3 regions of the Burkholderia metallica genome follow, and region 2 is predicted to be linked to each of the others. Evidence: riboswitches for the same ligand, from Rfam matches in the RefSeq annotation. Region 2 holds a riboswitch; each other region holds the start of a gene.

Region 1 (7,484 bases), 930 kb from region 2:
GGTCGAGCATTGTTGTCGTTCCGGTATCAATCGCGATGAAAACGGTATTGGCGTGCACACGGCGCGCTCGTCAGACTGTCGGCATCGACGACCGGGCAGCTCCGATGAACGACAGGACCACGCGCATCGCGTTCTTTCTCTGCGGCTTCGCCGCGTTTCTCAATCTGTATTCGACGCAGGGCATCCTGCACGAACTCGCGGCCACCTTCGGCGTCAGCGCGGAGCGCGCGGGGCAGGGCGTGAGCGCCACGACGACGGCCGTCGCCATTATCGCGCCGTTCGTCGGCGTGCTGGCCGCGCGCATCGAGCGGCGCGTCGCGATCTCGCTGGCCGCGGTGGCCGTCGCGCTGCCGGTCGTGTGGTCCGCGCATGCGGGCAGCTTCGCGTCGTTTCTCGGCGCGCGCTTCGCGGCCGGTCTCGTGATGCCGTTCGTTTTCGCGTTGTCGATCGCGTACGTCGCCGAGCGCTTCGATCGCGGCACGTCGGCCGAGATCAGCGCGCTGTTCGTCGCCGGCACGACGCTCGGCGGTTTCGCCGGCCGCTTCGCGACCAACCTGATGACGTCGATGTGGGGCTGGCGGCATGCGCTCGACGTCGTCGCGGCGCTGTGCGTCGTCACGGGCGCCGCGATCTACGCGAGCCTGCCGGCATCCGGCGCGATCGCGCGACGCGTGGACCACGCGGCAGAGGCCGGGGCCGGACCGTTGTGGCACATCGTCACGCGCGGCCCGCTGCTCGCGTCGTTCGCGATCGGCGCATGCGTGCTCGCGTCGCAGGTCGCGACGTTCACGTTCGTCGGCCTGCGCCTCGCCCGCGCGCCGTTCGGCTTCGGCACGGTCGGGATCGGCGCGATCTATGCGGTGTTCCTGGTGGCGGTGGTCGTGACGCCGCTGGCCGGGCGCCTCGCGCGGCATCGCGGCCCGCGCGCGCCGGGCCTCGCCGCGGCCGCGCTCGCGATCGGCGGGGCGCTGCTCACGCTGTCCGACGACGTGCCGGTGATCCTGGCCGGCCTCGCGCTCAGCTCGACCGCCGTGTTCGTCGAACAGGCGTCGGCCAACACGTTCATTTCGCAGGCCGCGTCGGGCGCGCGCTCGACGGCGATCGGCATCTACCTGTCCTGCTATTACTTCGGCGGCAGCCTCGGCTCGATCCTGCCGGTGCCCGGCTGGCACCGGTGGGGATGGGCCGGCTGCGTCGCGTTCGTGGTCGCGGCCCAGGCCATCGTCGGCGTGCTCGTGTACCGGTTCTGGCGCGGCGGCGGCACGGCCGGCACCGCGCCTGCCGGCGCGCGCGGCGTCACGCCGACGCGATGACCGGCTTCAGCGATACCAGCGCGGCGTATAGACCCATTCGCGGCCGTCGCCGATCGTGAAGCGGCGCGTCGTCGACGAGCCGACGATCACCATCGTGCGCATGTCGACCTGATCGCTGCGCAATGCGCCGAGCGTCGTCGTCGCGAGCGTCGCGCCCGGCCGGCCGATGTCGCGGCCGAGCACGACCACCGTGTCGGCCGTGCGGTGCGCGCGCACGACGTCGAGCGCGCGATCGAGCTGCCACGGCCGCGCGCGCGAGATCGGGTTGTAGAACGCCATCACCAGATCGGCCTGCGCCGCGTGCCGCAGGCGCGTCTCGATCACATCCCACGGCTTCAGGTTGTCCGACAGTGAGATCGCGCAGAAGTCGTGGCCGAGCGGCGCGCCGGCCTGCGCGGCCGTTGCGAGCGACGCCGAGATGCCGGGTTCCACGCGCAGGTCGATCGCGGCCCAGCGCGGATCGCGCGCTTCGTCGAGCGCTTCGAGCACGGCCGCGGCCATCGCGAACACGCCCGGGTCGCCCGACGACACGACCGCGACGCGCCGGCCCTCGGCCGCGAGTTCGAACGCATGGCGCGCGCGCTGCATCTCCTCGCGATTGTCGGTGCCGTGGACGTGCTGGTCGTCGCGGAACGGGCCGGCCATGTTCACGTAGGTCGTGTAGCCGAGAATGTCGGTCGCTTGCGCGAGCGCGGCCCGCGCGGCCGGCGTGAGCCACGCGGCGGCGCCCGGGCCGAGCCCGAGCACCGTGAGGCGGCCGCGCGCGCGGCCGAGCGCGGCGGGATCGACCGGGTGCGACGCGACCGCGCAGGCGATGCCGTTCGTCGTTGCGCGCAGCGTGTGCGCGACCCGCAACGCGCGGCCGAGCAGCGCGGCGGCATCGGCGGTTGCTTCATCATTGCCGTCAGCATCGACATCGGTATCGACGAAACGCAGCGGCACGTCGAGCGTTTGCGCCGCGTCCTCCAGCACCGCGTCGCCGATTGCCGACGCGGGCGCGACGATGGCCGCGAGCGCGAGCTGCGCGAGACCTTGCGCATCGAGTGCGGCATCGATACGTGCGGCAAGCGCGCCATCCGCGTGAAGCGCGTGCGCATCGACGCCGATCACCACGCTGCGCGGATGAATCACGAGTTCGTCGCGCGCGCCGCGCCATGCGTCGGGGCTCACGCGGATCGCATGCGCGGCGGTATCGTCGCGCGGCAGCGCGACATCGTCGAGCCACGGCGCCGCGCCGTCGATGCGCGTCGACGCGCCCGCGAGCAGATCGGACACGAAACGCTTGCCCTGTGCGAGATCGGCGAGCGCATAGCCTTCCGGCGGATTGAGCACGCACGCGCCGAAGCGCAGCTCGCCGCTCGTCGTGATCGCCGGCGCAACGCCGACGCATGCGGCGATTTCGCGCGCCATCGCGTTGACGCCCGTCAGCCCGCCGAGCAGCGGCACGACCGCCGACCCGTCCTCCGCCACCGCGAGCACGGGCGGCTCGACGCCCTTGTCGGCGAGCGCGGCCGCGATGCAGCGGATCACGATGCCGGCCGCGCACAGCGCGACGATCGGCAAACCGCGGCCATAGAGTTCGCGCAGGTGCGCGCCGAGTTCGTCGAACGGCACGTCGGCCTCGACGCGCGACGCGAGGCCGTGCACGCGCGCGCCCGGATAGCGCGCCTGGATGCGCCGTGCGGTGTCCAGCGCGCCCGCGCCGAGAATCACGATCGCGGGCGGCGTCGTCATCCTTGCCATTTTTCCCCCGGCACGACGAGCAGCGAGAAGTACGGCGACGCCATCGGATCGACTTCGTCGAGCGGCACGATGCGCTGGCTCGCCATCGTCGCGCGTTCGACGTATAGCGCGCGCTTCGCGAGGCCCAGTTCGTCGAGCACGCGCCGCACCTTGTCGAAATTGCGGCCGAGCTTCATCACGACGGCCGCGTCGGCCTGCGCGAGCCGCGTGCGCAATTCATGCTCGGGCAGCACGCCCGACAGCACCGACAGGCTCTGGTTGCGATAGACGAGCGGCTGGCCGAGCACGGCCGTGCCGCCGAGCATCGCGCACACGCCGGGAATCACCTCGGTGTCGTAGCGCGGCGCGAGGCGGTCGTGCAGGTACATGTACGAGCCGTAGAAGAACGGGTCGCCTTCGCAGATCACCGCGACGTCGCGCCCCGCATCGAGGTGGGCGGCGACGATCTCGGCGGCCGTATCGTAGAAATCGGCGATCACCGTCTCGTAGCAGAGCGGCGGCGGCAGCGCCTCGGTCGTCACCGGGTAGACGAGCGGCAGTTGCGTTTGCGTGTCGTGCAGGTGCGCTTCGACGATGCCGTACGCATTGCCTTTCTTGCCCTTCGCGACGAAATACGCGACCACGGGCGCGGCCTGCAGCACGCGCAGCGCCTTGATCGTCATCAGTTCGGGATCGCCGGGGCCGACGCCGACCCCGAACAGGCGTCCACGTGCGGTCGTCATTCGACCTCCGTCGCGAGCGCATTGACCGCCGCGGCCGCCATCGCGCTGCCGCCGCGCCGGCCGAGCAGCGCGACGTACGGCACGCCGCGGCTGTCGGCGTCGAGCAGCGCCTTCGATTCGGCCGCGCCGATGAAGCCGACCGGGAAACCGAGGATCAGCGCGGGGCGCGGCGCGCCGGCGTCGATCATGTCGAGCAGGTGGAACAGCGCGGTCGGCGCATTGCCGATCACGACGACGCTGCCGCCGAGGTGCGGACGCCACAGTTCGAGCGCGGCGGCCGAACGCGTATTGCCGAGATGCCGCGCGAGATCGGGCACCTCGGGCTCGCCGAGCGTGCAGATCACGCGATTGCCGGCCGGCAGCCGCGCCCGCGTGATGCCTTCGGCGACCATCCGCGCGTCGCACAGGATCGGCGCGCCGGCCGCGAGCGCCGTGCGGCCCGCGGTGCCGGCGCCGACGGAGAAGCGCAGGTCGCCGACGACGTCGACCATCCCGCACGCGTGGATCACGCGCACCGCGAGTTTTTCGAGGTCGGGCGGAACCCGTGACAGGTCGGCCTCGGCGCGGATCGTCGCGAACGACCGGCGGTAGATTTCCTGCCCGTCGCGAATGTAGTCAAGCATCGGTGGTGTCCTGGCTGTGCCGTGCGCCCGTCAGTCGGGCCGCGGCCTGGTCTATCGTCAGATGGCGCGCGAGCGGGGCGCCGAGGCCCGCGGCCGCGTCGCGCCGGTAAAGGTCGTAGTGCGCGGGCGCGATCGCGACGAGCGTGTGCGTCGCGGGATGCGGCAGCGCACAGTGGCGCTCGCAGCCGCTCAGGTGGACGTCGGCCGCATGGCCGAGGCGCGCGGCGAGCGCGAGCGCATCGTGTTTCGTGTCGGCGCGCGCCTTCGCGCAGCCTGCGCTGCCGGCGCACGCGACGAGCGACGCGAGCGGGTCCGACGGCACGCAGACGAGGCCGAGCGACGCGAGCGCATCGAGCGTGGCCGAAGCGCGTTCGTTCGGCACGCCGTGCAGAAACACGCCTTGCCACGGCGTCATCGACAGCGTGCCGTCGCCGTCGGTTTCGGCCAGCGCGGCCAGCCGTTCCAGTTGCGTTGCGTCGAGCCGGCCGAGCACGAATTGCGCGCCGACGTTGCAGCGCACCGCATCGCGCGAAGGATGCGCGCCGAAACGCAGCGCCGGGTCGGTGCGGGCGCGACGCCAGCCGGCGAGCGCCGGATCGGCCGCGAGCGGGAAGGGCAGATGGTGCTGCGCGCGTTCGAACAACGCGCGCTCGCCGCGGGTGGCGAGCAGCGCGCGCATGCGCGTGACGTCCGCCGGCGCGAGATCGACGAACGCGAGCAGCCACGCGCGCGCGAGCGCGACGACTTGATCGGGCGCGACATCGACCGACGCGGGTCGATCGTCGCGCGCGACCGGCGGGCAGCCGGCGAGCCCCGCCGCGACGCGCACCGCGCCGTCGCCGCGACGCCACGCGGCCAGCCAGATGTCGTGCGGATGATCGAGCGCCGCGACCGATTCGCCGCCGTCGAGCTGGATCGAGAATTTCGGCGACAGCTCGCCGCGGCGCGGCTCGCGCGCCAGCATGTCGAACAGCGGCGCGGCGAGCGCACGGCTGTCGACGAGCGCGGCGGGATCGTGGCCGGCGAGCGGGCTGAGCATCACGTTGCGGACGTCGTCGCTCAGGGCGACGGCGGCCGCATCGGCCGCTGGATGCCCGGTGGCGTCGATGCGCGGGCCGAGCCCTGCGTCGACGAGCGCGCGCGCGAGCGCGTCGGCCGCGCCGTCGCGGATACCGCGCAACTGGAGATTCGCGCGATTGGTCGCGTCGATCGCGCCGGAGCCGAATGCGCGCGCGGCGGCGGCGATCGCGCGCGCCTGGCGTACATCGAGCCGGCCGCCCGGCAGCTTGATCCGGCACAGCCCGCCGTCGGCGGCCGCGACCACGCGCACGAGCCCCGGGCAGGCCGACGGGCGTGCGGCGGGCGACGCAGGAATCGAAACGGGGGCGGAACTCAACGGGATACCGGGGCAGTGTCGCGCCGCGGCCAACGCACCGGTACACCCCGCCCGACGCCGACTGGCACGCACGCACTTTCTGGCCGGCAGGTCTCCTGGCTGACAGGTCGGCGCCGGCTCCCGGCCTTCCCGGTCGAACCAGTGGCGTGAGGGGGATCGGCTCGCTGTCTACAGTTGCGGGGGCAGCCACAGCGGCGCGCGGCGCGCCCTGTGTTCCCTCTTCGGCCCCGAAGGGCACCGGCGAACGAACGGCCGTAGGATACCCGATTTCGGCACCGCTCCGACATCGGCGATTGCGCTGCAACCGTGTCGCAGCATGGCTGTGGCGCGCTGCGCGCGGTCGCGCGAATGGTACGATTGTCGGCTCGACGTACGCTCGGCGCGAGCCGATATCCGCGATGATGAAACTCGGCAGGACGGAGCTGTTTGGCATGGGGATCGCTTTGGCCATGTCGGGCATCGCTGCATCGGAGGTGCTCGAAAGCCTGCTGATCCCGTTTGCGCCGTCCGCAGCGTGGCCCACGCATGTCGCGCTTGCCAGCCTCGGCGTGCCGATCGTGGCGGGCGGAACCTGGCTGTTCAGGCGAGGCGGCGGACAACCGCTGGCATGGCTGCTGCTCGGCTGGCTGCTGGTCGCATCGGTCGTCGGCGTGTATTCGATCTTGCTGACTCATATCGTGGGCATACCGCTCGGCTGACCTCGCTGCCACGCTCCGCGTCCGGACGGGCCGCGCCGACGGCAATCGACGGATCAACGCGCGGCGGCACGATCGCCGCGCATCGCAACAAACTGGATGAAATCGAACGATGGGGAAGGGTGCATGACGGCGTGGCTGACGATAGTGGGCATCGGCGACGACGGTTACGCGGGGCTCGGCCGCAGCGCGCGCCGCGCGCTGCTCGACGCGACGCTCGTCGTCGGCGCGAAGCGGCATCTCGACATGCTGCCCGCGCGGCTGCCGGCCGCACGCGAAACGTGGCCGTCGCCGTTCGACCTCGCCGGCGTGCTCGCGCGGCGCGCGGCGCCCGTGTGCGTGCTCGCGAGCGGCGACCCGATGCTGTTCGGCGTCGGCGCCACGCTCGCGCGCACACTGGCCCCCGACGAATGGCGCGTGCTGCCCGCGCCGTCGTCGCTGTCGCTCGCGGCCGCGCGTCTCGGCTGGGCGCTGCAGGACGTCGGCGCGGTCTCGCTCGTCGGCCGCCCGCTGGCGACGCTCGCGCGTCACCTGCTGCCCGGCCGACGCCTGTTCGTGCTGAGCGCCGACGGCCGCACGCCGGCCGCCGTCGCGGCCGAACTCGTCGCACGCGGCTTCGGGCCGACGCGCATCAGCGTATTCGAACACCTGGGCGGCCCGCTCGAGCGGCGTCTCGACGGTCTCGCGCAGGACTGGCGCATCGACGAGACGGCGGCGCTCAATCTCGTCGCGCTCGACTGCCGGGCCGGCCCCGACGCACCGCGCCGCGCGCTCACGCCCGGCCTGCCCGACGATGCGTACCGTCACGACGGCCAGCTCACCAAACGCGACCTGCGTGCGATGACGCTCGGCCGCCTCGCGCCCGCGCCCGGCGAACTGCTGTGGGACGTCGGCGCCGGCAGCGGCTCGATCGGCATCGAATGGATGCGCGCGCATCCGTCGTGCCAGGCGATCGCGATCGAAGCGCACGCGGAGCGCCAGCGCTTCATCGA
Region 2 (7,484 bases):
CCACGGCGGCTTTCTCGGCGTGACGCTCGCGATGGTGCTGTTCGCATGGCAGCGCAAGCGCCACTGGCTGCAGGTCACCGATTTCGTCGCGCCAATGGTGCCGACGGGCCTCGCAGCCGGCCGACTCGGCAACTTCATCAACGGCGAGCTGTGGGGCCGCGTGACCGACCCGACGGCACCGTGGGCGATGCTGTTCCCGGGCGCGATGCGCGACGATGCGGCGTGGCTGCCGAAGCATCCGGAACTCGTCGAGAAGTGGCATCTCGCCGACGTGTTCATGCAATACCAGATGCTGCCGCGCCATCCTTCGCAGCTCTATGAAATCGCGCTCGAGGGCATCGTGCTGTTCTTCGCGCTGTTCTTCTTCGCGCGCAAGTCGCGGCCGATGGGCGCCGTGTCCGCGCTGTTCCTGATCGGCTACGGTCTCGCGCGCTTCACGGTCGAATTCGCGCGCGAGCCCGACGACTTCCTCGGCCTGCTCGCGCTCGGTCTGTCGATGGGGCAGTGGCTGTCGCTGCCGATGATCCTCGCGGGTGTCGCGCTGATGGTCTGGGCGTATCGCCGCCGCACGGCGAACGCCGCTGCATGATGCGATGCCGATGCACGCGCGATCGGCGCGTGCATCGGCAACCTGCAGTCGATAAAAAAACGCCGGCCCTCGGGCCGGCGTTTTCATTTCGGACTGCTGCGGGACGTGCGTTACTTCATCTGCACGGAGCCGTTGACGGTGACCGACACGGTGGCCTTGCCGCCTTCGACCGCGATCGGTGCGCTCATCTTGGCGCTGTCCATCGGCGCCGCGGCCATCGCCATCATGCGCGTGTACGGCTGCACGTTGCGGCCGCTGCCGACGTTCACGTCGCGGATCGTGTAGCTGCTGTAACCGAATGCCTTCGCGGCTTCGTCGGCGCGGGCGCGGAACGACTTGATCGCTTCGGTCGTGAGCTTCTGTTCGGCCGCACGCTGGGCTTCGGGCGACAGCGAGAACTCGACGTTCGCGACCTGCATCAGATTCGACAGCTGGCCTGCGAGCTTCGACGCCGCGGCGAAATCGCGCGATTCGAGCGCAACTTCGGTGCGGCCGCGCCATGCGGAGATCTTGCCGTCGCGATCGGTGCTCGGATAGACGGAGAACGCGCCCGTGTGCGCGGTGACGCCCGATACGCCCTTCGCCTGCGACAGCGCGGCATCGGCGCGCTGGTTCAGCTGTGCGGTGAGGCTGCCCGGATCCTTGGCTTGCTGTTCGTAGAACAGCGTGATGTGGATGATGTCCTGCGGCACGTCGGCGCTGGCTTGCGACGACAGCGACAGCACGCCCGCCGGCTCCGGAAAGTGCGGATTCGCGGCCTGCGCGTGCGCGGCGGGCGACGCGAGCGTCAGCGCGACGGGCACGGCGGCGGCAAGGGCGAGCGACAGCGCGAGTGCGGATTTCTTGGTCATTGTTGGACTCCTTGTGCGAGGGCGTGCACGCGGATCGCGCGTACACGACGCGGGCGACCCGCGCGACGAAAAGAACGACAGCCGGCCCGATCGGCCGACAGCGGTTGCTTAGGCCGCGCGAATGGGCCGCGAGTTCCACGGCGATGGGGCGTACTGACCAGATTTGACCTTTGGCGCGCGCCTACTTCATCAGCTTTTCGGTGATGAATCGCCATTCGGCGCGCGTGACCGGCGTGATCGACAGCCGGTTGCCGCGTGCGAGCACGCGCATGTCGGCGAGTTCGTCGTGTTCGCGCAGCGCGGCGAGCGGCACGAGCGGCGATTTTTTCACGTAGCGCACGTCGACGAGCAGCCAGCGCGGCGCTTCGTGGGTCGACTTCGGATCGTAATAGGGGCTTTTCGGATCGAACTGCGTGGGATCGGGGTAGGGCGTCGACGACACTTCGGCGAGGCCCGCGATGCCCGGCTCGGCGCAACTCGAGTGATAGAACAGCACGCCGTCGCCGATCTTCATCGTGTCGCGCATGAAATTGCGCGCCTGATAGTTGCGCACGCCGGTCCACGGCAGCGAGCGCTGCGGTGCGTTGGCGAGATCATCGATGCTTGCTTCGTCCGGTTCGGACTTCATCAGCCAGTATTGCATGGATCGTGATCGACGCAGAAAGGGCTGCTACAAAAGAAAACGGCACCGGGCTCCGCCCGATGCCGTTGGATAGGCCCCCGCCTTGGCCGCTAGGCCGGCATCCTGAACCTGAGGTTCAGAATTGGTCGCAGTTAGCAGCACTTCGGGTACATCAGACAGAGTGACGCGCGCGCCCGTGCTACAAATTTCCGCAACCGTGCACATGGCATTGGTTCAAGGAATATATGACCTTGGCGAACCAGGCAGGGAAGCTGACTGAACTGTGATTCGATGCGCCAATTTGACCACCGTTGATCGCCGAGATCAAGGGGAATCGACGCATCGACTGAAACGTTACTGGGTTTCGTGCTGTGCGAGCACCGCGCCGAGCTGTTCGTTCATCTGGTGCATTGTACGACGGATTTCCTCCGCCGGAAATGCTTCACCGTGCCGCACGCTCGTTTGCAGGCGCAGCAATTCGGACGCGAGCGACAGCGCCGCCATCACGGCGATGCGATCGGTGCCGCGCACCGAGCTGTTCGAGCGGATTTTCGACATTTCGGCGTCGACACGCGCGACCGCTTCGAGCAGCGCCGCTTCGGTCTCGGCCGAGCAGGCGAGCCGATAGGCCTGACCGAGAATCGAGACTTCGATCTGCTTGGTGCTCATGCATGTTCTCCGTGGCTGGCCGCGTCATCGCCATCCGCACCCGCCTGCGCATCCAGCAGGTCGAGCTGGTTGTCGGCCTGCTCCGCGCTTTTCGAGCGCGGCAGTTTTTCGAGGATCGCGTTCAGTTTCACCTGGGCGTCGTCGATCTTCGCCGACAGCGTGTCGCGCTCGGCCGCGAGCGCATTGCGCTCGTCGCGCAGTTGCTCGAGTTCCGCGCGGACGGCGTCCGCTTCCGCGCGCATTTGCGCGACCTGCTCCTCGAGCGCGAGCCGTTCCGAGTGATAGCGCTTGTTCAGCGAAATCAGACGGCCAATATTTTGAGATAGGGTTTCGAGTTCGTTGAGCATTTGCTGCGTCCTCTAAAGACCCAGCATTTTAGCGCGGAATAACGCGCAATCCGACATCTGTAACGTTTCCAGTCGTAACACCCCGGCTTCTTGCCGCGAATCGGCGCTTGCCGTGCGTGTCCGGACGCTTCCTTGACGCTCGCGCGACCCGCTCCTAAACTGGCGCCGCCTCGGTGCTCGCGCGTGCAACGCGCGGTTAAACGGGAAGCAGGGTGTGGGCGCCGGACGCCCGCCAACCTGCGCTGCCCCCGCAACGGTAAGCGGCCGCGTCCGGTGACGCAGGCCGGCTCGGGCGCGTTTCGCGTACAGGTGTCGTACGCGCGACGCGGGCCACTGCGCGTCATCGCGCGGGAAGGCGAGCCGGACCGCCGCCAGCCCGGATACCGGCCGAGACGGGGAGCCCGCACGGGCTTCATGACGCGCGGCCCGCGGGGAGGCGGGGCGCGCCACGCTTCACGGAATCTTCTTCGATGCTGACCCCAATCGTCCGCGCGACGTTCACGTCACGACCGGCCGCCCGTCGCAAGCGCGCGCGCCGCACGTCGTGGGCGGCGGCGTGCGCGGCATGAGCGCCGCACGCGCCGCCGCGATCTGGGGCGCGCTGGCCGCCGCGGTCGCGCTGCTGTTCGTCGCGTCGCTGTCGATCGGCAGCGTACCGATGTCGCCGTGGCAGGCGCTCGCGTCGCTCGTGCCGCATGGCGGCGACGCGCTGTTCGCCGACATCGTCCGCACGCTGCGCCTGCCGCGCGCGCTCGCGGGCTTTGCATGCGGCGCGTTGCTCGCGCTGGCCGGCGCGCTGCTGCAGGTGCTGTTGCGCAATCCGCTCGCGGAGCCGTACGTGCTCGGCGTGTCGGGCGGCGCGGCGGGCTTCGCGCTCGTCGCGATGATCGCGGGCGGCGCATGGTGGCTCGTCGACGCATCGGCGTTCGCCGGCTCGCTCGTGTCGGTCGCGCTCGTGCTCGGCCTCGCGCGCCGCGAGCTGGGGCGCGGCGACGCGCGCGACGCATCGCCGCGGCTGCTGCTCACGGGCGTCGTGATCGCGGCAGGGTGGGGCGCGCTCGTCACGCTGCTGCTGTCGCTCGCGCCCGATGCACGGCTGCGCGGAATCATCTTCTGGCTGACGGGCGACCTGAACGGCGTGAGCGCGCCGTGGTTCGCGTGGGGCGCGCTGTTGCTGGCCGCTTGCGTCGCGCTGCCGGCCGCGCCGCAACTGAACGTGCTGCTGCGCGGCGACGCGACCGCGCTCGCGCTCGGCGTGCCCGTTGCGCGGCTGCGCGTGCGGATCTATCTCGTCGCGTCGCTGGCCGCCGCGGCCGCGGTGACGACGGCCGGCACGATCGGCTTCGTCGGCCTCGTCGTGCCGCACGCGCTGCGGCTCGCGTTCGGCAACGACCAGCGGATGCTGCTGCCGGCTGCGATGCTCGCGGGCGGCGGCGGCGTGATGGCGGCCGACCTGCTCGCCCGCACCGCGATCGCGCCCGCGCAACTGCCGGTCGGCGTGATGACCGCGTTGATCGGCGTGCCGGTGTTCCTGTGGATGTTGTTGAGGAGACCGATGCGATGACGCGCGCCGCACTGCCTGCCGCTGCCGGCGGCCCGACGAGTTACGCGGCCGTCGACCTGACGCTGAAGGCCGGCGCGCGCACGCTGCTCGACGGCTTCAACGGGGCGTTTCGTCCCGGCGAGATCTGGTGCGTCGCGGGGCCGAACGGCGCGGGCAAGACGACGCTGCTTGCGACCCTGGCGGGGCTGCAGCCGCCGGCCGGCGGACAGGTCGAGATCGACGGCCGGCCGCTGGCCGCATGGCCGCCCGCGCAGCTTGCGCAGCGCCGCGCGCTGATGCCGCAGCAACTGCACGACGCCTTCAGCGCGACCGTGTTCGACACGGTGCTGCTCAACCGCTTTCCGTATCTCGGCGGCTGGGGCTGGGAGCGCGACGGCGACCGCGCGGCCGCCCGCGACGCGCTGGCGGCGTTCGACCTGAGCGCGCTCGCGTCGCGCGACGTGCTGTCGCTGTCCGGCGGCGAGCGGCAGCGCGTCGCGCTGGCTGCGACGCTGTGCCAGGACGCGCCGTTGATGCTGCTCGACGAGCCGCTCGCGCATCTCGACCTGCATCACCAGATCGGTTGCCTGAGCGCGCTGGCCGCGTGGCTCGACACGGGCCCGCGCACGGTGCTGTTCTCATGCCATGATCTGAATCTCGCGCGGCGCTTCGCGACGCATGCGTTGTTGCTCGACGGCCGCGGCCACGCGTGGGCCGGCCCGGTGCACGACGTGCTGACGCCCGAGCGCGCGAGCGATGCGTTCGGCTATCCGCTCGTGCTGATCCGCGAGAACGGCCGCGATGCGCTGCTGCCGGCGTGGCCCGAGCGACAATGACGTTTCCTTTTTCGATGCGCGGCGCCTGCCGCGCCAACGACCCGGCTTCTCGATGACGACCCCGACCCCTTTCCCGCCCGCGATCGCGCCGCTCGACGACGCGTTGCGCAAGCGCCTGCAGCACGTGATCGACCACAAGACCAAGCCGCCCGGCAGCCTCGGCCACCTCGAGGCGATCGCGCTGCAGATCGGCCTGATCCAGCACACCGAGCGGCCGGTCGTGCAGCGTCCGGTGATGATCGTGTTCGCGGGCGATCACGGGATTGCCGCCGAGGGCGTGAGTCCCTATCCGCAAGCGGTGACCGCGCAGATGGTCGCGAACTTCCTCGCGGGCGGCGCGGCGATCAACGCGTTCTCGGGTGTCGCGCAGTGCACGCTCGAGATCGTCGATGCGGGCGTTGCGTCGCCGTTGCCGCTGTCCGACCGGCTGGTGTCGCTGCCGGTCGCGCGCGGCACGCGCAACTTCGCGATGGAGCCGGCGATGACGCGCGACGACGCGATGACGGCGCTCGCCGCCGGCGCGGCGCGCGTGCGCCTGCATGCGTCGCTCGGCACGAACGTGATCGGCTTCGGCGAGATGGGGATCGCGAACACGTCGTCGGCCGCGTGCCTGATGAGCCGCCTGCTGAGCGTGCCGATCGACGCCTGCGTCGGGCGCGGCACGGGCCTCGACGATCAGGGCCTCGCGCACAAGCGCGCGGTGCTCGGCCGCGCGCTCGTCAAGCACTCGCACGCGATCGCGCCGCTCGACGTGCTCGCGACGTTCGGCGGCTTCGAGATCGCGATGATGACGGGCGCGTATCTCGCGGCCGCGAGCGCGCGGATGACGATCCTCGTCGACGGCTTCATCGCGACCGCCGCGCTGCTCGTCGCCGAGCGCATCGCGCCCGGCGTGCGCGATTACTGCGTGTTCTCGCATACGTCGCACGAGGCCGGCCACCGGCGCATGCTCGAACATTTCGGCGCGAAGCCGCTGCTCGCGCTCGACCTGCGGCTCGGCGAAGGCACCGGCGCAGCACTCGCGCTGCCGCTCGTGCGCGCGGCGGCCGCGTTCCTCACGGAAATGGCGAGCTTCGAATCCGCCGGCGTCGACAATCGTGACGCCTGATCGCGCGCGCGGTGTGAAGGCCGAACTGCGCTACTTCTTCGTCGCGCTCGGCTACTTCACGCGCGTGCCCGTGCCGCGCTCGATCGGCTATGCGGCAGGCGATCTCGACCAGGCCGCACGCTATTTCCCGCTCGTCGGCGCATGGGTCGGCGCATGGGGCGCGCTCGTCTATCTCGTCGCGCTGCGCGCGCTGCCGTCGTCGATCGCGGTCGGCTTGTCGATGGCCGCCACGCTGCTCGCAACGGGCGCCTTTCACGAGGACGGCCTGGCCGACAGTTGCGATGCGTTCGGCGGCGGCTATACGCGCGACGACGTGCTGCGCATCATGCACGACTCGCGGATCGGCACGTTCGGCGCGGTCGCGCTCGTGATCTCGCTTGGACTGAAGTGGCAGGCGCTTGCGTCGATGCTGCCGCTGCGCGCCGCATGGACGATGATCGCCGCGCACGCGGCGAGCCGCGCGGCGGCGGTGAGCCTGCTGATGACGCTCGACTACGTGCGGCCGGAAGGCAAGGCGAAACCGGTCGCGCAACGGCTGGGCGCACGCGCGGCGTGCGTCGCGGCGCTCTTCGGCTTGCCGTGGCTGTTCTGGCCCGACTGGCGCATGGGTGTCGTCGCATGTGTCGCGCTCGTGCTCGTGCGCGCGTGGGCCGCCCGCTATTTCGTGAAGCGGATCGGCGGTTATACGGGCGATTGTCTCGGCTTCGCGCAGCAACTGTGCGAACTGGCGATTTATCTCGTGGTGCTCGGATGGACGTCGTCCTGATCCGTCATCCGGCCGTCGGCGTCGAGCCGGGCATCTGCTATGGACGCAGCGACGTGCCGCTCGCCGCCTCGGCCGGCGCCGGCGCGCAGGCCGTGCGCGAGCGCCTGTCGGCCTGCCGCGCACCGCTGCCCGAACAGGTCTGGACGAGCCCGC
Region 3 (7,484 bases), 950 kb from region 2:
CGGGGCGCGCGGCGAACGCGACCGGCTCCAGCGTCGTCGCGAGCCGCGAATAGTGGAACGTATGGCCGCGCATCGGCCCGGTGCGCGTGTCGAGCTGCTGCATGCCGAGCGCAGCGAACCTTCGCTGCATCGTCGCATGACCCGGCAGTACACCCACCATCGGCGTGGTCACGCCGTCCACATCGGTCAGCGATTCGCACAGATACACCATCCCCCCGCATTCCGCGACGATCGCCCGGCCGGCCGCCGCGTGTGCGCGAATCGTTCGCGCCGTCGCTGCATTCGCCGCGAGCGTCGCCGCATGCAGCTCGGGATAGCCGCCCGGCAGGAACAGCGCGTCGCAATCGTCCGGCACGGGTTCGTCGGCGAGCGGCGAGAAAAACCGCAACTGCGCGCCGAGTGTGTCCAGCAACGCAAGATTGGCCGGATAGATGAACGAGAACGCCGCATCGTGCGCCACTGCGATCCGCTGGCCGGCGAGCGCGCGCGGCAGCGGCGCCGCGGCGTCCGGTTCCGCGAACGCGACGGCCGGCGGCAATGCGGCGAGCGCCGTGTGCGCGAGCACGTCGGCCGCCCGCTCGAGCCGTGCATCGAGATCGTCGATGTCGGCCGGTTGGTGCAGGCCGAGATGCCGCTCGGGCAGTGCGATGCCCGCGTCGGCCGGCATGTGCCCAAGCCAGCGCAGGTCGGCGGGCAGCGCCTGTTGCAGCAGTTCCGCATGCCGGGCCGAGCCGACCCGGTTCGCGAGCACGCCGTGAAACGGCAGCCCCGGCCGGAATCGCGCGAGCCCGAATGCGATCGCCGCGAACGTCTGCGCCATCCCCTTCGCGGCAATCACGGCGACGACCGGCACGCCGAACGCGGCCGCGAGGTCGGCACTGCTCGGCGTCCCGTCGAACAGCCCCATCACGCCTTCGATCAGGATCAGGTCCGCGTCGCGCGCGGCGTCGGCCAGCAGTGCACGGCAGCCGGGCTCGCCGACCATCCCGAGGTCGAGCGCATGCACGGGCGCGCCGCTCGCGCGTTCGAGCAGCATCGGATCGAGAAAATCGGGCCCGGTCTTGAACACGCGCACGCGGCGGCCGAGCCGGCGGTGCAGCCGCGCGAGGCCGGCCGTCACCGACGTCTTGCCCTGGCCCGACGCGGGCGCGCTGACGAACAGCGCGGGGCAGTCCGGCATGCTCAGAACTCCACGCCGCGCTGCGCCTTCACGCCTTGTTCCTTGTACGGATGCTTGACGAGCCGCATTTCGGTGACGAGGTCGGCCGCGTCGATCAGCGCATCGGGCGCATGCCGGCCGGTCACGACGACGTGCACCGAAGCGGGCCGCGCGGCGAGCGTCGCGAGCACTTCGTCGAGCGGCAGGTATTCGTACTTCAGCACCGTGTTCAGCTCGTCGAGGATCACCATCCGGTAGTCGCCGCTTTCGATCATCCGGCGCGCCTCGTCCCAGCCTTTGCGCGCGGTCGCGATGTCGGCGTCGCGGTTCTGCGTGTTCCACGTATAGCCATCGCCCATCGTCACGAAATCGCATTCGGCCACCGCGCCGAGGAAGTCGCGCTCGGACGTGTGCAGCGCGCCCTTGATGAACTGCACGACACCGAGCCGCATGCCGTGACCGAGCACGCGTACGGCCATGCCGAACGCGGCGGTGCTCTTGCCCTTGCCGTTGCCGGTGTTGACGATCAGCAGGCCCTTTTCGTTGACGGCGGCGGCCTGCTTCTTCTCGTGGCCCGCGCGGCGGCGTTCGGTCATCCGTTGATGGGATTCGGCGTCGGTTTTCATCGGATTCGTCCTGTCGAAAGAAAGCGGAACAAAGGGTTCACAGCGGGCCGGCGAGCGCGACCGTCACGCCGTCCCGGATGGATCGTGGGCCCAGCAGCCGGCCGCGCGGCGCCGCGAGCTGCGCGCACGGCTCGGCCACGCCCGCGACGCCGAAGCGCGCGAGCGCGGCATCCGACGGGCCGCTCGCGGCCAGTTCGGGGCGGCTTGCGAGTTGCGCCGCGTCGAATGCGACGAGCGGCCAGCCGCGTCGCGCGCACAGCGTGCGCAGTGCGCGGGCGCGCGCCTTGTCGGCGAGCGTGGCGACGAGCGCCGGTTCGGCGGCCGGATACCGCACCAGCGCCGCACGGATCGCGGCATCGAGCTGCGCGGCCGTCACGCCCGCGCGGAAACCGACGCCCAGCGCGACGCGCATCATGCGTTGCCGCCGAGCGCGGCGCGTACTGCGGGATCGTCGGCGAGCGCCGCGACGCGGCCGATCACGACGATGGCCGGTGAGCCGATGCCGGCCGCGCCGATGCGCGCGACGAGCGTATCGAGCGTCGCGAGTACGTGACGCTGTTCGGGGCGCGTCGCATGCTCGATCGCCGCGCACGGCGTGTCGCCGGGCAGGCCGCCAGCACGCAGCGCCGCTGCGATCGTGTCGAGCCGGCGGATGCCCATGTAGATGACGATCGTCATGCGGGTGGCCGCGAGCGCGCGCCAGTCGGGCTCGTCGGCGCCCGCGCCGTGGCCCGTGACAAAGATCACGCCCTGCGCGTCGCCGCGCTGCGTGACCGGAATGCCGAGTGCGGCCGGCGCGGCAATGCCCGCGGTGACGCCGTTCACGACCTCGACCGGGAATCCCGCCGCGCCGAGCGCCGCGAGCTCCTCGCCGCCGCGGCCGAACACGAACGGATCGCCGCCCTTGAGCCGCGCGACGCTGCGGCCCGCGCGCAGGTGCGCGAGCATCGCGGCGACGATCGCCTCCTGCGGCGTCGACGCATGACCGCCGCGCTTGCCGACGTACTCGATGTTCGCATCGGCACGCGCATGGCGCAGCACGTCGGGATTCACGAGATCGTCGACGAGCAGCACGTCCGCCGCGCCGATCGCGTGCACGGCCTTGAGCGTCAGCAGGTCGGCGTCGCCGGGGCCGGCGCCGACGAGCCACGCGCGGCTCATCGGGCGCGGCACGGCGCGCACCGTGTCGAAACAGTGGAAAAGGGCAGGCGGGCGGCACGGCGGCGGCCAGCTAGGAAGTCACGCATCACGGATCGAGCGAAGCCCGCGCGAACGCGGGCGGAAGGCGCACCCCATCCGTTCCCCGCGGATCGGGCGTTCGGCGAGCGTCGGGCTCGCCCCTTGCGTCGGCCGGTATCCGGGCTGGCCGCTTGCCAGGCCGCGGCCTTCCCACCCGGCTGAAGGGCAGTGGCATCGTGGGCGGCACGGGCGCGTGCGCGGGGAAGCGCGTCGCGCGGGCGGCGTACCGTTGCGGGGACAGCACAGGCCGGGCGGGGAGCCGCCTCCTGTTTCCCGTTTAACTGCGGGCGCGGAATGCGCCTGCGAGCACCGAACGCGGCGCATACGATAGCACAGCGATCCGCCCGCGCGAACCGCCGCGCGTGGCCTGCGACGCGGCGCGACGGCCGTGCCGGATGCGGCCCGGCGGCCCCGTTCGCCTTGACGCTCCCCGCACCGCCGCCTACACTCGCACGCGTTTTGGTGCTCGCGCGCGCCGCTCCGGTGCGCGCAGTTAAACGGGAAACAGGGAGCCTGCCTGCGCCGCAGTCGAGCCAACCTGTGCTGCCCCCGCAACGGTAAGCGAACGCGTCGCGCGCAAGCGCCACGCAACGCCGCTTCGCCGCATGCCGATGCATGCGGACGACCGCCACTGGATGCCGCGCGCATCCGGGAAGGCGAAGCGGCGTGTTCGTCAGCCCGGATACCGGCCCGAACATTGGGGTACAGCGCCGCGGGGAGGCGGCGCATCGTCCACGGCCGCAGCAGGCCCGACGCCCGCGCGTTGCACGCTGCCTCCGCCGATCTGCCGCCGCGCGAGCGCGCGCCGGCCGGCGCGGCGAACGGCAGGCAGCGCGAGCCGGGCCGGCGGCAGCCGTGTTGGCATTCACGATGTCGACCGTTCGCAAGGAAGCACCATGTCCGATTCGTCGTTCCGCCCGTGCCGCGGCTGTCCGCGCGGCGGCATGCGCGCGATCCGCCAGCCGAACTGCCACGCCGCCCTCGACGCGACGATCCCGCGCTGATCCATTTCCGACACAGGACCTACCATGACCCTACGCAAGCTTCCCGTCACGATCGTCACGGGCTTTCTCGGCAGCGGCAAGACGACGCTGATGCGCCACATCCTGCAGCACGCCGAAGGCCGCCGCATCGCGGTGATCGTCAACGAATTCGGCGAACTCGGCATCGACGGCGAAATCCTCAAGGGCTGCGGCATCGGCTGCGAGGATGCCGACGGCGCGCAGGGCGAAGCGTCGGGCCAGCTGTACGAACTCGCGAACGGCTGCCTGTGCTGCACCGTGCAGGAAGAGTTCTATCCGGTGATGGAGGCGCTCGTCGAGCGCCGCGCGGACATCGACCACGTGCTGATCGAGACGTCGGGCCTCGCGCTGCCGAAGCCGCTCGTGCAGGCGTTCAACTGGCCGACGATCCGCAACAGCTTCACGGTCGACGCGGTGGTGACCGTCGTCGACGGGCCGGCGGCCGCGAGCGGCCAGTTCGCGGAAAACCCGCAGGCCGTCGACGCGCAGCGACGCGCCGACCCGAACCTCGATCACGAATCGCCGCTGCACGAACTGTTCGCCGATCAACTGTCGTCCGCCGATCTCGTGATCGTGAACAAGGCCGATCTCGTCGGCGACGCGCAATTCGCGCAGATCGAAACCGCGATCCGCGACGAGATCCCGCCGCAGGTGAAGATCGTGCGCGCGACGCGCGGCGAACTCGATCTCGCGATGCTGCTCGGGCTCGAATCGGCATCGGAAGAAACGATCCACCTGCGTCACGATCATCACGGCTCGGCCGACGACGGCGATCACGACCACCATCACGACGATTTCGACTCGGTGGTCGTGTCCGGCGACGCCGGCACGCGCGAAGCGACGATCGCCGCGCTGCAGCGCGTGGTCGAAGCGCACACGATCTACCGCGCGAAAGGCTTCGCGGCGCTGCCCGATGCGCCGATGCGGCTCGTGATCCAGGGTGTCGGCCGCCGCTTCGACAGCTATTTCGACCGTCGCTGGCAGGACGGCGAAACGCGCGCGAGCCGCTTCGTGCTGATCGGCGAGGATCTCGACGCGGCCGCGCTGCAGCGTGCGTTCGACGCCGCTTGCGCGGCCGAGCCGCAACAGGCGTAACGGACGATGCATCTCCTGCGCACCACGCCGGGCGGCTTCGTCGACGATACGCAGGGCGTCGTCCGGATCGATCAGCAACCGGCCGACATCGTGATCCTGAGTTCGGCCGACACGACGCTGTCGCTGCTCGCGAGCGTCGTGCCGCGGCTGCCGGCCGGTTTCCCGAGCGTGCGGCTCGCGAACGTCACGTTCCTGCGGCAGCCGGCGTCGGTCGATTTCTATGTCGACGACGTGCTGCGGCACGCGAAGGCGGTCGTGATCGACCATCTCGGCGGCGAGGCGTACTGGCCGTACGGGATCGAGCAGGCCGTGTCGCTCGCGTCGAAGCGCGGGCAGCAGCTCGCGATGTTCTCGGGCGACCTGCAGGAAGACCCGAACCTCGTCGCGAAGAGTACCGTCGCGCCCGACCTGTGCCGGCTGTGGTGGCGCTATCTGCGCGAAGGCGGCGTGCACAACGCCGACGCGCTGCTGCGCAGCATTGCGTTCCACACGCTCGGGTTCGGCGACGCCCCCGAACTGCCGCGCCCGCTGCCGGCCGCGGCGCTGTATCACCCGGCGCGCGACCGCGCGAGCGTCGACGACTGGCGGCCGCGCTGGACGCCCGGTGCGCCCGTCGTCGCGATCCTGTTCTATCGCGCGCACTGGCAGGCCGCGAACACGGCCGTGTTCGACGCGCTGGCCGATGCGCTCGTCGAGCAGGGGCTCAATCCGCTGCCGATCGCGGTCACGTCGCTGAAGGACGCGGTGAGCCGCGAAGTCATCACGCAGCTTTGCGACACGCACGAGGTCGCGCTCGTGCTGAATACGACCGCGTTCGCGGCCGGCGCGATCGACAGCCCCGAACACGACGTGCTCGCGGGCGACGCGCCGGTGCTGCAGGTGATCCTGTCCGGCGGCAATCGCGACGCGTGGGTCGCCGACAACCAGGGGCTGCATGCGCGCGACATCGCGATGCACATCGCGCTGCCCGAGGTCGACGGCCGCATCGTCACGCGCGCGGTGAGCTTCAAGGGGCTCGCGTGTCGCTGCCCGCATACCGAAGTCGACGTCGTGCGCTACCAGCCGGACGCCGAGCGGATCGCGTTCGTCGCGGCGCTCGCGCGCGGCTGGTGCCGGCTGCGCACGCTCGACAACGCCGACAAGCGCATCGCGCTGATCCTCGCGAACTATCCGCAAAGCGAAGGGCGGATCGGCAACGGCGTCGGCCTCGACACGCCGGCGTCCGCGCTGCGCGTGCTCGCGGCGCTGCGCGACGCGGGCTACGCGGTGGCCGACCTGCCGCCCGACGGCGACGCGTTGATCGCGCGCCTCACCGAAGGCGTGACCAACGACCCGGCCGTGCACACATTGCGCCCCGCGTTCCAGAGCTACCTGCTGGCCGACTACGTCGCGCGTTTCGCGCGGCTGCCGGCGGCGGTGCGCGATGCGCTGAACGCACGCTGGGGTCCGCCCGAAGCCGACCCGACGCTGCGGCAAGGCCGCTTCACGATCGCCGGCTGGCGCGCGGGCAACGTGTTCGTCGGCATCCAGCCGTCGCGCTCGCGCGGCGAGAACGACTACGCGAGCTACCACGATGCGGATCTCGTGCCGCCGCACGCGTATCTCGCGTTTTATTTCTGGCTGCGCGATGCGTACCGCATCGACGCGGTCATCCATCTCGGCAAGCACGGCAACCTCGAATGGCTGCCGGGCAAGAGCGTCGCACTGTCCGACGCGTGCTGGCCCGACCTGACGCTCGGGCCGTTGCCGCACCTGTATCCGTTCATCGTCAACGATCCGGGCGAGGGCAGCCAGGCGAAGCGCCGCGCGCAGGCCGTGATCGTCGATCACCTGATGCCGCCGCTCACGCGCGCGGAAAACTACGGCCCGCTGCAGGATCTCGAACGGCAGGTCGACGAATACTACGAAGCGCTGATGGTCGATGCGCGGCGCGCGAAGCTGCTGCGCAAGACGATCCTCGCGACGATCGCCGAGCATCGTCTGCATGACGAACTGAGCGTGTCGCCGCCGCTCGATACGGGCGACGAAGATGCGCTGCTCACGCGCGTGGACGCATGGCTGTGCGAACTGAAGGAAGCGCAGATCCGCGACGGGCTGCACGTGTTCGGCCTGTCGCCGGCCGATCGGCAGCGCCGCGACACGCTGCTCGCGCTCGCGCGCTTTCCGGTGGGCGACGGCAAGGGCGGCCGCGCAGGGTTGATCGGTGCGCTCGCGCGCGATCTCGCGCTCGGCGACGACTTCGATCCGCTCGCGGCCGACTGGGCCGCGCCGTGGGTCGGCCCGCGCCCGGCGATCCTGCAGGCGCTCGACGCGTCGCCGTGGCGCCATGCGGGCGATACGCGC

The links. A riboswitch is a leader RNA that binds a small molecule or an ion and turns the genes downstream of it on or off. The one in region 2 is predicted to bind cobalamin.
Region 1: linked by a shared signal. The riboswitch ahead of cobG (precorrin-3B synthase) and the one ahead of WJ16_RS12630 (FecCD family ABC transporter permease) in region 2 are both predicted to bind cobalamin.
Region 3: linked by a shared signal. The riboswitch ahead of cobW (cobalamin biosynthesis protein CobW) and the one ahead of WJ16_RS12630 (FecCD family ABC transporter permease) in region 2 are both predicted to bind cobalamin.

What each region holds. Positions count from the first base shown of each region.
Region 1 is NZ_CP013401.1:1,877,636-1,885,119, forward strand. Features, by position in the region: gene WJ16_RS08375 (LysR substrate-binding domain-containing protein) at 1-10, opposite strand, end outside; gene WJ16_RS08380 (MFS transporter) at 105-1,313, shown strand; gene cobJ (precorrin-3B C(17)-methyltransferase) at 1,320-3,047, opposite strand; gene WJ16_RS08390 (precorrin-2 C(20)-methyltransferase) at 3,044-3,778, opposite strand; gene WJ16_RS08395 (precorrin-8X methylmutase) at 3,775-4,401, opposite strand; gene cobG (precorrin-3B synthase) at 4,394-5,797, opposite strand; cobalamin riboswitch at 5,866-6,054, opposite strand; gene WJ16_RS08405 (hypothetical protein) at 6,196-6,495, shown strand; gene WJ16_RS08410 (bifunctional cobalt-precorrin-7 (C(5))-methyltransferase/cobalt-precorrin-6B (C(15))-methyltransferase) at 6,619-7,484, shown strand, end outside.
Region 2 is NZ_CP013401.1:2,802,886-2,810,369, reverse strand. Features, by position in the region: gene lgt (prolipoprotein diacylglyceryl transferase) at 1-589, shown strand, start outside; gene WJ16_RS12655 (SIMPL domain-containing protein) at 700-1,440, opposite strand; gene WJ16_RS12650 (EVE domain-containing protein) at 1,622-2,083, opposite strand; RNA gene ssrS (6S RNA) at 2,154-2,335, opposite strand; gene WJ16_RS12640 (cell division protein ZapA) at 2,417-2,731, opposite strand; gene WJ16_RS12635 (ATPase) at 2,728-3,078, opposite strand; cobalamin riboswitch at 3,233-3,484, shown strand; gene WJ16_RS12630 (FecCD family ABC transporter permease) at 3,644-4,642, shown strand; gene WJ16_RS12625 (ABC transporter ATP-binding protein) at 4,639-5,457, shown strand; gene cobT (nicotinate-nucleotide--dimethylbenzimidazole phosphoribosyltransferase) at 5,510-6,565, shown strand; gene WJ16_RS12615 (adenosylcobinamide-GDP ribazoletransferase) at 6,555-7,331, shown strand; gene cobC (alpha-ribazole phosphatase) at 7,316-7,484, shown strand, end outside.
Region 3 is NZ_CP013401.1:1,856,870-1,864,353, forward strand. Features, by position in the region: gene WJ16_RS08285 (cobyrinate a,c-diamide synthase) at 1-1,180, opposite strand, end outside; gene cobO (cob(I)yrinic acid a,c-diamide adenosyltransferase) at 1,183-1,785, opposite strand; gene WJ16_RS08295 (cobalamin biosynthesis protein) at 1,823-2,200, opposite strand; gene cobA (uroporphyrinogen-III C-methyltransferase) at 2,197-2,946, opposite strand; cobalamin riboswitch at 3,117-3,354, opposite strand; cobalamin riboswitch at 3,468-3,732, shown strand; gene cobW (cobalamin biosynthesis protein CobW) at 4,053-5,141, shown strand; gene cobN (cobaltochelatase subunit CobN) at 5,148-7,484, shown strand, end outside.